2 regions of the Pediococcus damnosus genome follow, and region 1 is predicted to be linked to the other one. Evidence: predicted binding sites of a transcription regulator. Region 1 holds the regulator's gene; the other holds the start of a gene.
What was found. The regulator HrcA, encoded in region 1, represses chaperone genes, less so after heat shock. The targets are predictions, from matches to a motif close to TTAGCACTCNNNNNNNNNGAGTGCTAA.

Region 1 (8,273 bases):
CAAGAAGTTGATGTGTCAAATATCGATAAGATGTTTGAAAAAGAGGAAAGTAACACAGATCATCTTGTAAGCCGTCCCCCAGTAGTTACAATTATGGGCCATGTTGATCACGGAAAGACAACCTTATTGGATAATCTTCGTCACAGTCATATTACCGCTGGTGAAGCAGGTGGAATTACCCAGGCAATTGGTGCTTATCAAGTAGAACATGATGGTAAATCAATTACATTCTTGGATACACCTGGACATGCCGCATTTACTGAAATGCGAGCTCGTGGTGCTGATATTACTGACATTACGGTTTTGGTAGTAGCTGCTGATGATGGGGTTATGCCACAAACAATTGAAGCTATTAATCATGCTAAAGCTGCAAAGGTTCCCATTATCGTAGCAGTTAACAAGATTGATAAACCAGGTGCAAATCCTAAACACGTTATGGAACAGTTAACAGAATATGGTTTAGTTTCTGAAGACTGGGGTGGTGATACCATCTTTGTAGAAATTTCTGCGAAGTTTGGTAAAAATATCGATGAACTTCTAGATATGATTCTTCTCCAAGCTGAAGTTATGGAATTAAAGGCTAATCCAGACCAAAATGGTGCGGGCTCTGTTATTGAAGCCAGTCTAGATCCTGGCAAGGGATCTATCGCTACAGTCCTTGTTCAAACAGGAACTTTGCGGGTTGGTGATCCGATTGTTGTTGGGAATACATTTGGTAGAATCCGAACAATGACAAATGAACTTGGCCGACGTGTCAAAGAGGCTACACCTTCTACACCAGTTGAAATTACTGGATTAAATGATGTTCCAGAAGCTGGGGATCGATTCGTTGTATTTGATGATGAGAAAACTGCTCGTGCCGTTGGTGAAGAACGTGCTAAATCTGCACTGATGGAAGAACGGCGCGCAGATAACCACGTTACTTTAGATAACTTATTTGATTCTCTTAAAGAAGGAGAAATGAAAGAAGTTAACATCATCATTAAGGCTGATGTACAAGGTTCTGTTGAGGCTCTTTCTGGTAGCTTGAAAAAGATTGATGTGAAAGGTGTTCGTGTCAATATTATTCATACCGCCGTTGGTGCAATTAACGAAAGTGATGTAGCCTTAGCTGAAGCTAGCAATGCAATTATTATTGGATTTAATGTACGTCCAACCAATCAAGCTAAGCAGCTTGCCGATTCTTCAGACGTAGATATTCGTTTACATCGTGTTATTTACAACGCCATTGATGAAGTGGAATCAGCAATGAAGGGTATGCTTGAACCAACCTACAAAGAAGAAATCACTGGTCAGGTTGAAGTTCGTCAGATTTATAAAGTTTCTCATGTTGGAACTGTTGTTGGCGGTTATGTCACAGAAGGTTATATTCAAAAGGATAGTGGCGTTCGCTTAATTCGTGATGGTGTAGTCATTTACGAAGGCAAGTTAGCAAGCTTAAAACGTTTCAAAGATGATGCTAAACAGGTTAAACAGGGATTTGAATTAGGTCTTACAATTGACGGCTACAACGATATCAAAGTTAATGATGTGGTTGAGGCCTATATCATGAAAGAAGTTCCTGTAGAATAGGAGGTTCCAAATGGCAAGACAATATCGTTCTGATCGCCTTGGTCAAGAGATAGAAAAAGAAGTTAGTGACATCCTGCGTAAGCGGGTTCGTGATCCACGGGTTCAAGGAATCACAATTACAGGTGCTAATGTTACTGGTGATCTTCAGCAGGCTACTGTTTACTACAGTATTTTGTCAGATAAAGCTTCTGACGGTGAAAAAGTTGCGTTGGGACTTGAAAAAGCAAAAGGCTTAATTCGCAGTGAACTGGGTTCGCGATTATCAATCTACAAAACGCCAGAATTAATTTTTGAACGTGATGCATCTGTTCAATATGGTAGTCGAATAGATCAATTGATCAATAAACTTAATACAAAAGAATAGTTTTCTATTTATTACGCAAAAGAATGGCCTGAAGTTTAAGGACCATTCTTTTTTTATCGTCATTTATTCAACTATGATATAATTTAACAGGAAAATTAGGAGGACATTTACATGAATGGAATTGTTCCTTTGTATAAACCACGTGGCATGACAAGTTTTGATTGTGTTGCCAAAATTCGTGGCATTTTGCATCAAAAAAAGGTTGGTCATAGTGGAACTTTGGATCCAAATGTAGATGGTGTTTTGCCAATCTGTGTAGGTAAAGCTACCAAAGTGGTGCCATACTTAATGGCTTCTGGCAAAGTTTATGAAGGAGCTGTAACCTTAGGGTTCTCCACAACTACTGAAGATGTTGATGGTGAAATTGTTGATCAACTTGCTTTAAGGCAGGCATTTTCAAACGTTGAAATTGATAGAGCTATGCAAAGCTTTGTCGGCGAAATTACACAAATTCCGCCAATGTATTCGGCCATTAAAATTAACGGAAAAAAATTATATGAATATGCACGTCAAGGGATTGAAGTAGAAAGACCAGCACGAAAAATAACCATCAAATCTTTTGAACGTTGCGGTGAGACTACTTTTAATTCACAAAATAATACACAAACCATAAACTTTAAAGTGGCGTGCAGTAAGGGGACTTATGTGCGGACCTTAGCAGTTGATTTGGGGAAAAAGCTTGAGGTTCCAGCTGTCATGTCTCGGTTAACTCGAACGGAAAGTGGTAATTTTCAGATTGAAGACACTATCACCTTTGCGCAATTAGAAGAGGCTGTTGAAAATAAGATTGTCGAGAATTTATTAGTTCCGTTAGATCACGCATTGAAAAAATATCCTCACTTTGCGTTAAATGATGATTTATGGACCAGGGTCCAAAATGGAGCGGTTTTAAAACGAAGCAACTTCAACCAGTCGCAATCAGCAGAACCGGTCCTTGTTTTAACTTACGATGATCGTGTTCAAGCATTATATCAATATGATCAAGAAAGGGCAGCATATCGCCCTTTGACCATGTTTCTAACCAAGTAGGAGGGCTCACATGAAAATCATTTATTTACATCATCCATACAATCAAAACCAAATTAAAGATAAAAATGTAGTGCTGGCTATGGGATTTTTTGGTGGTGTTCATCTGGGACATCAGGCTGTCTTAAAACAGGCACGAAAAGAGGCTGATCAACGGGATTTACCACTTGCAGCAATGACATTTGATCATCATCCTTCGGTTGTGTTTCCTAAACCAGGATTGGATGGCACAATTTATTTAAGTTCCGTAGAACGTAAGGCGGAATTAATGCAAAAATTTGGTGTCGATTTATTGTATGTGGTAAGTTTTACATCTAATCTGGCCAAACTGTCTCCCCAAGATTTTGTTGACCAATACATGGTGCAACTTCATGCCAAGGTTATTGTTGCGGGCTTTGATTATACTTACGGACCACGTGAAATTGCAGATATGGATCATCTTCCGACATACGCTAAAGATCGTTTTACGATTGTAACTGTTCCAGAATTACTGTTGGATGGTGAAAAAGTGAGTTCGACTCGAATCAGAACAGATCTAAAACAGAGTAATGTAGATCATGCTAATCTGTTCCTTGGATATACTTATCAAACTACTGGTTTAGTAGTTCATGGTGAGGCTCGTGGCCGCACACTTGGCTTTCCAACTGCCAATATTTTATCTGATCCAAAATCAAGAATTCCAGGAATTGGTATTTATGCCGTTCGGATAAAAATCGGTTCAAAATGGTGGCCAGGAATGGCCTCTATTGGAAGAAATGTTACTTTTGGAGAGCATCGGCCAATTACTATCGAAATTAACATTTTTGATTTTGATCAAGAAATTTATGGCGAAATGGTTCGAGTTGATTGGTATCATTACGTTCGTGGTGAGATAAAGTTTGATGCCGTTGAAGGATTAATTGAACAATTAAAGCTTGACGAAAAGAATATTCGCCAATATTTTGCGAATTTAACTATATAGTCAATAAAGGTCAAAGTTTATTGTTGACTTTTTGAAGAACCTTTGTTATCTTTAATAGTGTCTTAGCACTCCAATGTGCTAAGTGCTAAAAGAGGTGATGGTTTTGCTGACAGATAGAGAGTTACTGATTTTGAAAGCAATCGTTCAAATTTACACGGACGACGGACAACCGGTTGGTTCAAAGGCATTAGTTAGTAAATTACCAATCCATGTTAGTTCGGCTACAATTCGAAACGAGATGGCGACGCTAGAAGAAATGGGGTTACTTAAAAAGACCCATTCATCTTCTGGTCGAGTTCCTTCAATTAAGGGCTATCGTTATTATGTAGATCATTTGTTAAAACCTGATAAGGTTCAATCAAGTGATTTGCGAAAAATTCGTTCCTCGTTTAATCAACAGTTTCAAGAAATTGATGATATTGTTGCTGAATCTGCAGACATGCTTTCCCAATTAACTAGCTATACTGCTTTTACTGTGAAACCGGAACTGAAGGATGCTAAACTTGAAGGTTTTCGATTAGTACCACTTGGGAATCATCGAGTTATGGCGATTTTAGTTACTGATAATGGTAGCGTACAAAATCGAACATTTAAAGTACCAAAAAACGTTAATCCAGAGGCATTAGAATCCGTAATTCGAATTATTAATGATCAGTTAGTTGGATTAACTTTAGGTGAGGTGTTTAAGCGATTAGAGACAGATATTCCTATTCAGGTTGGTAAGTATATCGAGACTCCAGAAGGATTTTTAGATGTTTTTGAAGAAATTTTGAAAAAATCATCTACAGAGCATTTCTTTGTTGGTGGTCGTTTAAATCTCTTGAATTTTTCAAAACATCCAGATCCAAGCTCTATTCGATCGTTATATTCACTGATGGGACGATCAACAGATCTTGCTAGTGTATTAGGAGGATCATTAGATCACAACATCCAAGTTCAAATTGGCAATGAAATCACCAATAATTTGTTAAAAAATTATAGCCTGATTACAGCTACTTATGATGTAGATCAGCATGGTAAGGGAGTCATTGCAATTTTGGGACCGACTAGTATGCCATATTCTAGAATGATTGGATTGGTTGGTGCGTTTCGAACGGAATTAGCGCAACGATTAATAGATTATTACCACGATATTGATGATATTTGAGAGGTGTGAATGTAGTGTCTGAAAAAAAAGAAAATAAAGAAACTAAAAAAAATGAAGAAGCTGTAAATTCAACTGAGGAAGCCCCAAAAGACAAGTCAGCAAAAAAAGCTACAGTTGAATCAGAAAATAAATCAGAAAAGAATAAACCAGGGAAAAAGTTAAAAAAGCATAGTAAAACAAATCAACAAATTGAAGAATTGCAAACACAAGTTTCCGAGTTGACTGGTAAAGTTAATGCTATAACTGATCAGTATATTCGTTCAAAGGCTGAAATTGCCAACATTCAAAAACGCAACGAAAAAGAGCAAGCCGGACTAGTTAAATATGATGGTCAGCAGTTGGCTAAAGATATTCTTCCGGTTATTGACAATTTGGAACGTGCTTTGGCTATTAAGGTTTCTGATGAGAGTGGAATCCAATTGAAAAAGGGAATTCAAATGGTTTATGACCATATGAATAAAGCACTTAAAGATCATAATGTAACTGAAATTAAGGCTGAGGGACAAACCTTTGACCCTCAAATTCATCAGGCGGTCCAAACTGTTGCTGCTGAAGATGGAAAAAAAGCAGATCAGGTTGTTAGTGTTTTACAAAAAGGTTATATGTTAAAAGATCGTGTTTTACGACCAGCAATGGTTGTTGTGGCACAATAAAAAATATAAAGAAGGATAATTAAAATGGCAAGTAATAAAATTATTGGAATTGATTTAGGAACAACAAATTCTGCAGTTGCAGTCCTCGAAGGCGATAAGCCAAAGATCATTACAAATCCTGAAGGTAATCGTACAACACCTTCAGTTGTAGCTTTTAAAAATGGTGAAACCCAAGTTGGTGAAGTTGCCAAACGACAAGCAATTACAAACCCGGACACAATCGTATCTATCAAACGTCATATTGGTGAAAGTGGTTATACTGTTTCAGCAAATGGTAAGACATATACACCTCAAGAAATTTCTGCAATGATTTTGGAATATTTGAAACATTATGCAGAAGATTATCTTGGTGATACAGTTGAAAAGGCCGTTATTACTGTTCCAGCATACTTTGATGATTCTCAACGACAAGCTACTAAAGATGCTGGTAAAATTGCTGGATTACAAGTTGATCGGATTATTAATGAACCAACTGCTTCTGCTTTAGCTTATGGGCTAGATAAAAAAGATAAAGATGAAAAAGTTTTAGTTTATGATCTTGGCGGTGGTACATTTGATGTTTCTATTCTTGAATTAGGCGATGGTGTCTTCCAAGTACTTTCTACAAATGGTGATACACATCTTGGTGGTGATGACTTTGATCAAAAGATCATCGACTGGTTAGTATCTGAATTCAAAAAAGAAAATGGTGTCGATCTTTCTCAAGACAAAATGGCATTACAACGTTTAAAGGATGCTGCTGAAAAGGCTAAGAAAGACTTATCTGGTGTTAATGAAGCACAAATTAGTTTACCATTTATTTCTGCTGGTGCTAATGGCCCATTACATTTGGATAAAACTTTAACACGTGCCCAATTTGATGAAATGACATCTGACTTAGTTGCACGTACAAAGACTCCTGTAGACAATGCTTTGCGTGATGCTGGCCTTTCAAGCAGTGATCTTGACGAAGTTATTCTTAATGGTGGTTCAACACGTATTCCAGCTGTCCAAGAAGCTGTAAAGGAATGGACAGGTAAAGAGCCTAACCATTCTATTAACCCTGATGAAGCTGTTGCTATTGGTGCTGCAGTTCAAGGTGGTGTATTAACTGGTGACGTTAAGGATGTTGTTTTACTTGATGTCACACCATTGTCATTAGGAATTGAAACAATGGGTGGCGTCTTCACTAAGTTGATTGATCGTAATACAACGATTCCTACAAGTAAGTCACAAGTCTTCTCTACTGCCGCTGATAATCAACCAGCTGTTGACATTCATGTGCTCCAAGGTGAAAGACCAATGGCTGCAGATGACAAGACACTTGGGAGATTCCAATTAACAGATATTCCTACAGCACCTCGTGGTGTACCACAAATTGAAGTTAAGTTTGATATTGATAAAAACGGTATCGTTAATGTTTCCGCAACTGATAAGGGAACTGGTAAGAATCAGAAGATCACAATCAAGAGTTCTTCGGGCCTTTCAGACGAAGAAATCGATCGAATGATGAATGAAGCTAAAGAAAATGCCGATGCTGATAAGAAACGTAAAGAGGAAGTTGATCTTAAAAACGAGGTTGAACAATTAATCTTTACAACAGATAAGACACTTAAAGAGCTTGATGGTAAAGTATCCAAGGAAGAAATTAAAAAAGCTAAAGATGCTGAAGATGCTTTGAAGAAAGCACAAAAAGACAATAACATCGAAGATATGAAGACAAAGAAAGATGACTTGAATAAGATTGTTCAAGACCTTTCAGTTAAATTATATCAACAGGCTCAAGACAAGGAGAAAGCTAAGGGCGGTAAAGCCGATAGCAGTAAAGGTGATTCTGCAACATCTGGTAAAAAAGATGATAAGGGAACCGTCGATGGTGACTTTGAAGAAGTAGATCCTGACAAAGACAAAAACAAGTAATTAATTACTTGATAGTTAATAAAAAGTCAAAGTCAAAATGGACTTTGGCTTTTTATTGCATTTAGTCTGTGATATTCTATGTTTATTGATAAAAATGGAGGTTCATAATGGCAGAGAATAAAGATTACTATGAAATCCTGGGAGTATCCAAAGACGCATCTGCTGATGAAATAAAAAAAGCATATCGTAAATTGTCGAAGAAATACCATCCTGATTTAAACAAGGCCCCTGACGCGGAACAAAAGTTTAAAGACGTTAATGAAGCTTATGAAGTTTTAAGCGATGACCAAAAGCGTGCTCGTTATGATCAATATGGTTCTGCTGATGAAAATGCTGGCTTTGGCGGCGGAAGTGGCGGTGGATTTAATTCTTCCGACTTCGGTGGCTTTGGCGGTAGCAGCGGCGGCTTTGATGATATTTTCAGTCAATTCTTTGGTGGTGGTAACGGTGGTGGCCGTACACGAAGTGCTCAACCAAACCAACCACAAACTGGAGAAGATTTACAATACCAAATGGATCTTACCTTTGAGGAAGGTGTGTTTGGGAAAAAGACGACCATTAAATATAATCGAGAAGCAACCTGTGATACATGTAACGGTACGGGAGCAAAACCAGGAACTTCCCCAAAAACCTGTTCAAAGTGTCATGGTG
Region 2 (8,273 bases), 570 kb from region 1:
GCCAGAAATAATGGCTGAAGGGGTGCATTTTCTAGGGATTGCTGGGATTATTGATCCGCCTAGAGAAGAAACTATTGTGGCATTGAAAGAAATGCGTGAAGCCGGAATCAAAGTCAAAATGATTACGGGTGATCACCCTGAAACTGCGTCTGCCATTGCTAAAAAGCTTGGTTTGGATGGAAATATTGCCGCAATCACTGGTGCTGAAATTGATGAACTTTCAGATGAAAAATTGAAAGAAGTTATCCAAGATTATAACGTCTTTGCGCGAACCACGCCGATGAATAAGCTACGAATTGTAGAAGCTTATCAGGCTAATGGATTGGTAACGGCAATGACTGGTGATGGGGTTAATGATGCGCCCGCTTTGAAAAAAGCTGACATTGGGATTGCGATGGGAATTAAGGGAACTGATGTTGCAAAAGAAGCTGCTGATATGGTTTTAGCGGATGATAACTTTGCGACATTGACGACCGCCATTAAAGAGGGGCGTCATGTTTATGATAATATCAAGAAAACGATTCGTTTCTTATTACCAACTAGTTTTGCTGAAGGGCTAATCGTCCTAATTTCTATTATGTTCCAGCAAGAATTACCATTAGTTCCAACGCAGTTACTATGGATTAACATGGTTTCTGCCGTTACAATTCAATTTGCCTTCCTGTTTGAACCGGCTGAAGAAGGGATTATGAAGCGAATGCCGCGGAAGAGTAATCAATCCTTCTTGAATCGAAAAGATGTTTGGCAAATTGTGTACGTGGCAATTTTGATTGCTGGTCTTGGTATCGGGGCTTTCAACTGGCTAACAATGCAAGGCTTTAGTTCTACAGTGGCAAGTACCGTAACCTTAAATGTAATTGTGTTTGGAAAAATATTTTATCTCTTTAATATCCGGACACCTAAACCGGCTCTTTCCAAAGATGTTTTGCGTAATAAGATGGCCTTTGTCATAATCGGGATCTTACTGATATTGCAGGCTGGAATTACCTATTTACCATTTATGCAGGAAATCTTTAGTACTGCAAGCTTAGACGCATCGCTTTGGATAATACCAGTGATTGCCGGGATTATAGTTTTAATTGTGACAGAGATTGATAAGGCCTTTGGATTACGACACCGCCTGCATTTAGCCACCTCACGAAATTAAAAATAAAGGGGTTTCACTTAACCATTTTTAAAAGTGGTGCTAAGATGAGGTTGTAAAAATAATTAAGGAGATCTCAAAAATGGCAAAAGATGACAAAGTTAAAGTTGAAACAGACGCCGAACAGATTGCAAAAATCGACTTCGACAAAGAAGATGTGAAACAAGCAGCTGATATGATCGAGGAAAAGGGTTTTGTTACTCGAAATGATTTTCCTGATTTGAAAGACCGTTTGTGGAGCGAAGGATTCTATGAAAAAATCGAAGATGAATTTCATCAACGTGATAATGAGAATCCATATATTTTCTTTGAACGTTTTGACTTCGTTGGTGGTGCCATTGAATCAATTATCTTCGACATGGACCAAGTAAAAACTCGAGAAAAAGCATTACACGTTTTAGGCGACGCTTTGGACTTGAAGGTTCAAGACAAACCTAATGAGACTCATAAAATGGTTACTTACTAAAAAATAAATGATTAACAATAGCATCTTTAAGTTGAGTGAAAATTCAACCTAAAGATGTTTTTTTATTTTACAGGGTTTAAAAACTCATGAAATAAAACGTTGATATAAAGGCTTTTTAAGACTGCAGTTTAGCACTCTTCAATAAAGAGTGCTAAATTCTTGCATTCATTCCCAGAAGGTCATACTATATAAATGTACCAAGAAATGAGGTACAAAAAATAATATTAAAAGGAGTCTTGAATTATGGCTAACGAGTTAAGAAATACAGATTTTGATGATTTTGCACCATTTGATTTTTATGATAATTTTGGGAAGAATTTCTTCAAGTCAATGACCCAGGGTAGCTCGATGAAGACAGACATCCGTGAAAACGAAAAAGATTATGAAGTTTCCGCAGAACTACCAGGTCTTAAAAAAGAAAACATTTCTTTGAATTACGACAACGATACACTGACAATTGAAGGCAAGCATAACGTTAACAAGGAAAAGAAAGACGAAAAGGGTAATTTGATTCGTCAAGAACGTAGTTTCAGTAATACGTCACGTCAGTTCTATCTACCAGATATCGATCGTGATAAGATCAGCGCTTCATACGATGGTGGGGTTTTGAAAATTACTTTGCCAAAGAGTGAAAGTAAATTAGAGAGTGGCAAGCAAATTCCAATTAACTAAAATTGAATAGATATTAAAAAAGTCATGGCAAATTTTGTCATGACTTTTTTAGATCTTGGTTTATTTTTGATATTCTTCGATTGTTTTGGCAAAGTGAAACATATCGGTTGGCTCACCTTTTAAATTTTTTTCTATCCAATGTTCGATTAAACGATAATGGTTTTTTCGTAGAATGTGTTGTGAAAGAATATCGATCTTGCTCGTATAGACGCTTAATTTTTGTAATTTTAAAACAGTGAAAGCATACTGTTCAATTTCAGGAAAAACTTCACTTATCACACCTTTTCCTTGAAATTTAGGTAAGATATCGTAGCCTACTTCAGCTTCTGTTTTTTCTTGATTGAATCCCCAGATAGAAATACCGCCCAAATGGTTTTTCGTATGATCAGAAATTAACCAATAATTGACAATGCCTGCATCAATTTTGCTCAATAATTGGGTTAAAAATTTGGCAGTTTCTTGTCGGCTTTTATCAGGAATTCGGCCTTCACTATGGGCAATTTCGATATTACTCCGGTATCGGAATAGGATATCAACATCTGATTGAACAGGAAAATGCAATTCATAATTTTTTGTTTGCAGATTTTTCATTACTTTTCACCCGTAAATTGCAAGAACAAGTTAGCCACCCCGCAGGCGAAGTTGCGGGGCACATATCAGAATATCTATTGAAGCTTAGAACAAATAGTTAAGCAATGTGAGCTCTGCGAGCACGCGCTGCTTCAATCTGAAAAGCTTTTTCAGGTGCTTGGTACTTTAAGATACGTCGTGGTAGTTGGTTGAGACGGTCTTCAACGATAGCAACAGTCTTAGGACTGACTGTATCTAGTGAATACCCCTTAGGTAAATAACGCCTAATCATGCGGTTATGAGTTTCATTGGTTCCTCGTTCAGAAGAACTATATGGATGGGCATAATAAATATCGGCAACGCCAGTAAAAGCTTCCTCCAAGGCTGTGAACTCCGTTCCATTGTCAGCAGTAACAGATTTGATCAGATCACCAAACTCAGCACAAATCCCTTTAATGGCATAGGCTACTGAGTCAGCATCTTTGCCTTCAATCAAACGAATAAAGTCAAAACGGGTTTTACGTTCAGTGAAGGTCAATAGCACACACTCATGACCACTACGTTTACCAACCACGGTATCAATTTCAAAGTGGCCAAATTCACTGCGCTTATCGACACATTCAGGCCGTTCCTCGATACTTTTACCAATTAAACGTCGATGTTTATGCGACCAGTGATGTTTCGTACGCCGCTTGGTTTTCTCAAGTAAATCAAGATTGCGAATTTCTAATAATTGCGCATCGATATAGTTATAGAGGGTCTTAGTGCAGACCATCTCTGTACGCTTGAACAAACGGTGTTTGTGGGCGAAGCCAACTGCGGCATCAGGTGACCAATGATCTTGATGGAAATGGTCATCAAAGTAGGCTAGAAAGTTAGTAATGGATTTGAAATTTAAAGGCCGATGACAGCGTTGACGATTTGTTTGATAATGAATTTGAGCTGTATCAGGTGCATAGACATTAAAATACTGTTCTTTACCATTAACTTTCTTTACCTGTTGAATACAGCCGCGTTTGAGCTCATTGTTGATAGTTTGATGACAAACGCCAATTTCGGCCGCAATTTGACGAGCAGATTTACCTGCAGCAAGTAGTCCGGCAATTTTTCCTCGTTCAATCTGTGCTAAATGATGACCCTTTAAGTGAGATATGGTAAGCTGTTCTTGCGCCAAGACGAAAACCTCTTTCATTGTTTGTGTAGGAACTTCAATGATACCTGATTTTTCGTCTTGGTGTCTTTATTTGACCACTTTTACAAGGTGGCTAACTTGATTATAAAATCTGCGATTACTTTTCACCTAATATTTTTGAATTTTATTTTTGTTAGAATTGCGTATGGTAGCAATTCTAATGATTCTTTTTCCCCTAATGATATCGGTAAAGTGAATAAATTAAAAGCTGTTTTTAGAAGTGAGTTTGATACATACAGTAAAAAGATTAGATCAGGTATTTAATAAATCAAATGCATTAAAACAGTCAAGTCTATGCAACCGATAACAAATTAATTCTGTTTTAGATTGAAAGGTGGTAAGCTGATAGATGAATGGTTATAAATTTATTTATAGGAGTGATATTTTTGAAACAAATTACAATTGGTGGCAAAAAAGTTTCTAACGTGGCATTAGGAATTATGCGAATGGATGCGTTGGATACAGATGCTGCAACTAAAGTAATTGAAACAGCTGTTGATAATGGCGTGAACTTTATTGATACTGCTGATATTTATGGTGGTGGGAAATCAGATCTTGTGTTTCAAAAAGTCTTGGACAAATCATCAGTGAGCCGAGATGACTTATGGATTCAATCTAAAGTGGGAATTCGTAACAGCAATGATGATGGGTCAGGTAAACCTTACGGAAATCGGTATGATTTCTCTAAACAACATATTATTGATGCAGTTAATCATGAATTACAGAGTTTAAAGTTAGATTATTTGGATTCTGTATTACTTCATCGTCCAGATCCTTTGATGGAACTGAATGAAGTGGCAGAAGCTTTTGATGAATTGCAAACAGCAGGCAAAGTTCGTCATTTTGGTGTTTCTAATTTCAATCCAATGCAATTTGACATGTTACAAGGAGCAGTTTCACAGAAGTTGATGTTTAATCAATTGCAATTTGGAATTATGCACAGTAATATGATTGACTTTGGGATGCATACGAATATGCAAGATGCCCATAGCATAGATCATGATGGTCAATTCATTGAATATTCTCGAATTCATGACATTGTGATTCAAGCTTGGTCACCTTATCAATGGGGTAATTTCAATGGTCCATTTATTGATAACCCTAAGTTCCCTGAATTAAATAAAAAGATGCAGGCATTAGCTGATCAGTATGGAGTGACCAAAAACGCCATTGCAACAGCATGGATTTTGCGTCATCCGGCTAAATTCCAAGTATTAGTGGGTTCAATGAATCCACAACATATTAAGGAATCATTGGCAGGTAGTGATGTCGAAATGACAGGACAAGAATGGTACGACATTTACTACGCAGCTGGAAATGATATGCCATAGAAGCAGTGGGTGAAGAAGAGCGTTAAAAAGAGTCATAATAAGCGCGACGAAAGCGGGGAGAATTCCCGCAGTAGTCGTGCTTATTATGACTCTTTTGCGATTCTGAACCGTGCTAAAAAGTCCTGGCCCAGATTAATACGCAACCTGAACCAAGACTTGTTTACATACATTTAATTTGTATCGTATTGGCGAGTGCCAACTAATTGTTTGTGAGTATCGTAAAAACTGACTTTAACTGGGGCACCGTTTTTATCAAGTTGCCATGAACCTTCAGCATTGATATGGTGATTAGGTTTGATTTCGCTAACCGATGAATTCTCTAAGTTATCATCTGTTGTTGCAGCTGTGGAAAAGGGAAGCGACCCCTGTTCAAGGGTCTTAGTGCTGCCATTAACGATTTGAGTTGCCTTAACATATTTATACCAATAATCTGAAGGAACTAATTGAGATTTGCTGGTATTTGTAAATGTGTACTTCAGAATTAATACTTGTTTGTTCTTTGTAGCTGAAGCGGTCACATGATTCTCGGTGATCAAAAATGTACCCTGGGGAGTTTTGAAAGTTTGGTCAGATAAAGTGGCCGTTTTCTTTACAGCTTTTTTCGCTGAAGAGACCTTTTTCTCACTTGAAGAACTTTGCTGACTGGATTTTGAAGTGTTCCCTGAACTACAAGCAGTCAGACTAGTGGCTACTAAGCCGATCATTAAAATTGAAAATACCTTTTTAAAACTTTTCAAAACTGTTTGCTACTCCTTTGTTTGGTTATTAACTGCGCTAATGCTCATACTGATAGTTTTGGGCTTATCTTTTACAATAACAATGGTTCCATTGCCTAAGAAATCCTTTTTGCCACTGTAAGCAAGATCATATTCTTTAGCAACATCTCCAGAGTTCTGTAACCCCATTACATAAATGGTGTCTTCTGTGTAATCATCACTGAAAACAAAAGCAATAACTGGTGAAACCACTAAATCATCAGCCTGCATTTGTTTTAAAGTTTTCCAAAGGCCATCAATTACAGGCTGGGGAATGATTTCTTTGACTTCATCACTCACACGTCGTTTTTTCGTAAGTTCAAACAAAATAAAGTGCCTCTATTCATTAGTATTTTTTTAAGAATAGCACATTTCTACTAGTTACGTCATGAAATTATGCTGATAATGGGCAATCTAGTTATAAAAACTAGCTGATAGTGATATACTAACGGTAACATCTATGGACGAGGTGAATGAAATGAATGAATTGGAAACATATAATCGGTGGTTGAAAACAGTGAGAGAGGTTAAGTTACCTCATTGGGATGAGTTGCCAAATTTTGATTTGTATATGGATCAAGTTGTGGCTCTTTTAAGTGGCTATACAGGTCCGCTGGGAATGGATCCAGTGACCCCCACAATGATTAATAACTATGTAAAACAAAAGGCTGTGGTTGCTCCCACAAAAAAGAAGTACCAGGTCATGCAGGTTGCAGATATTTTATTGATCACGTTATTGAAACAAGCATATCCGATTAATGTGATCCGTTCGGGAATTGATCGAATTACAGCAACGGATTATCCAAAACAGGCATACGATCGGTTTATCGATATTGTAAATCAAAAAATTGCAAGAATTGGTTTGGAACACACAACTACGATGGCCAAGAACTTAGCAGAACAATTGATGCAAGTCACATCAAACATGATTGTGGACCAGGTACAAACGAGTGAGTTGATTCGTTTATTACAAAGATCGGAAGAGCATACACCAACTACTTTGAATAAAAAATAAAGTGAACAAAATGATAATGGGCAATTATAAGTGCGACAAAAGTGGAATTGTCATTCTACTTTGGACCATACTTATAGTTGTCTTTTTGCTTTGATGACTGTGCTTAAAAAACTGAACAAAAACGGTCTAAGCTTAGCATCAACTTTTTCAAATAAAATAAATTTTTACTGAATTACGCTTCAGAAACTGGAACGGACCATTTAATAATTAGATAGGTCCCACAAGAAGCGTAACTCAACCAATTGTGAAATAGTTTGTGAAGAAAGCGATTACTTTTTGTGCTTATTTTCACAAGTGCTCTTTGTGAAAGGATTTGTGTAGTTTCAGATTTTTCACAAGGAAAAACATCAAGCAAGCCGTGATAAACAATGGTACCTATCAATTTTAGGTTATGTAAACGTTAGTGTAAAGTTTTAGTAGGAAAGTGAAAAAAAGTCTTTTCAAAACAAGAGAAGACCGTTAATCTTCTAATTAGGTATAGCAGCCAAAAATTAGGAGGTAACGGTCTTCATGTCTCAAATATTAACAGAAATCATGACAGTTTTAAAGGATAGTAATAATTTATTTGATGCGGAACAAAATTTAATGATGCAGTGTCAGACGTTGATTGCCACTGCCTTAGGCCAGGCGTTAGAAGATCTTGATGATCTTCTAATTGGCGAAACAGAATACCAAGAAATTGTGGGCAAGCGCGAAAGAACTTTGAATTTTATGTGTGGGGCCGTGACTTTCAAACGCCGGTTAGTGAAACTAACTGATAAAAAATATGTATTTCCTTTAGATCGTTATTTGCAGTTAATTCCACGAAGTAGATTTTCACCCTTAATGGTCGAAAAGGTTGCCAAGCTAGCTTCACATAGTGTTTTACGGACAACAGCTTTGGCTGTTAACCTTTTAACCCCACTTTCTATCAGTCATCAGAAAGTTGGTCAACTTTATCAAACAGCAGGTACGCAATGTGAAAAGCAGCGTGAAGAAACCACGTTAGTAACTGTAGCAAAGAAACGTCAAGTTCCTTATTTATATCTAGAAGGTGATGCCTTTTGTGTCGCCATAAAGGCTAAACACCACCATAAGAATATCTTCGTGCACCGACTTCAATTAACGGAAGGCATTACCCAAAATGGC

Region 2: the regulator HrcA is predicted to act here: its motif matches at 1,739-1,765, upstream of ADU73_RS02610 (Hsp20/alpha crystallin family protein).

The regions. Positions count from the first base shown of each region.
Region 1 is NZ_CP012294.1:2,085,668-2,093,940, reverse strand. Features, by position in the region: gene infB (translation initiation factor IF-2) at 1-1,572, shown strand, start outside; gene rbfA (30S ribosome-binding factor RbfA) at 1,583-1,936, shown strand; gene truB (tRNA pseudouridine(55) synthase TruB) at 2,048-2,965, shown strand; gene ribF (riboflavin biosynthesis protein RibF) at 2,976-3,923, shown strand; gene hrcA (heat-inducible transcriptional repressor HrcA) at 4,021-5,070, shown strand; gene grpE (nucleotide exchange factor GrpE) at 5,085-5,723, shown strand; gene dnaK (molecular chaperone DnaK) at 5,748-7,622, shown strand; gene dnaJ (molecular chaperone DnaJ) at 7,730-8,273, shown strand, end outside.
Region 2 is NZ_CP012294.1:531,291-539,563, reverse strand. Features, by position in the region: gene ADU73_RS02620 (HAD-IC family P-type ATPase) at 1-1,147, shown strand, start outside; gene ADU73_RS02615 (hypothetical protein) at 1,227-1,610, shown strand; gene ADU73_RS02610 (Hsp20/alpha crystallin family protein) at 1,854-2,282, shown strand; gene ADU73_RS02605 (GNAT family N-acetyltransferase) at 2,343-2,873, opposite strand; gene ADU73_RS02600 (IS30 family transposase) at 2,971-4,044, opposite strand; gene ADU73_RS02590 (aldo/keto reductase) at 4,431-5,375, shown strand; gene ADU73_RS02585 (DUF5067 domain-containing protein) at 5,546-6,112, opposite strand; gene ADU73_RS02580 (hypothetical protein) at 6,122-6,457, opposite strand; gene ADU73_RS02575 (DUF1836 domain-containing protein) at 6,609-7,145, shown strand; gene ADU73_RS02570 (ISLre2 family transposase) at 7,656-8,273, shown strand, end outside.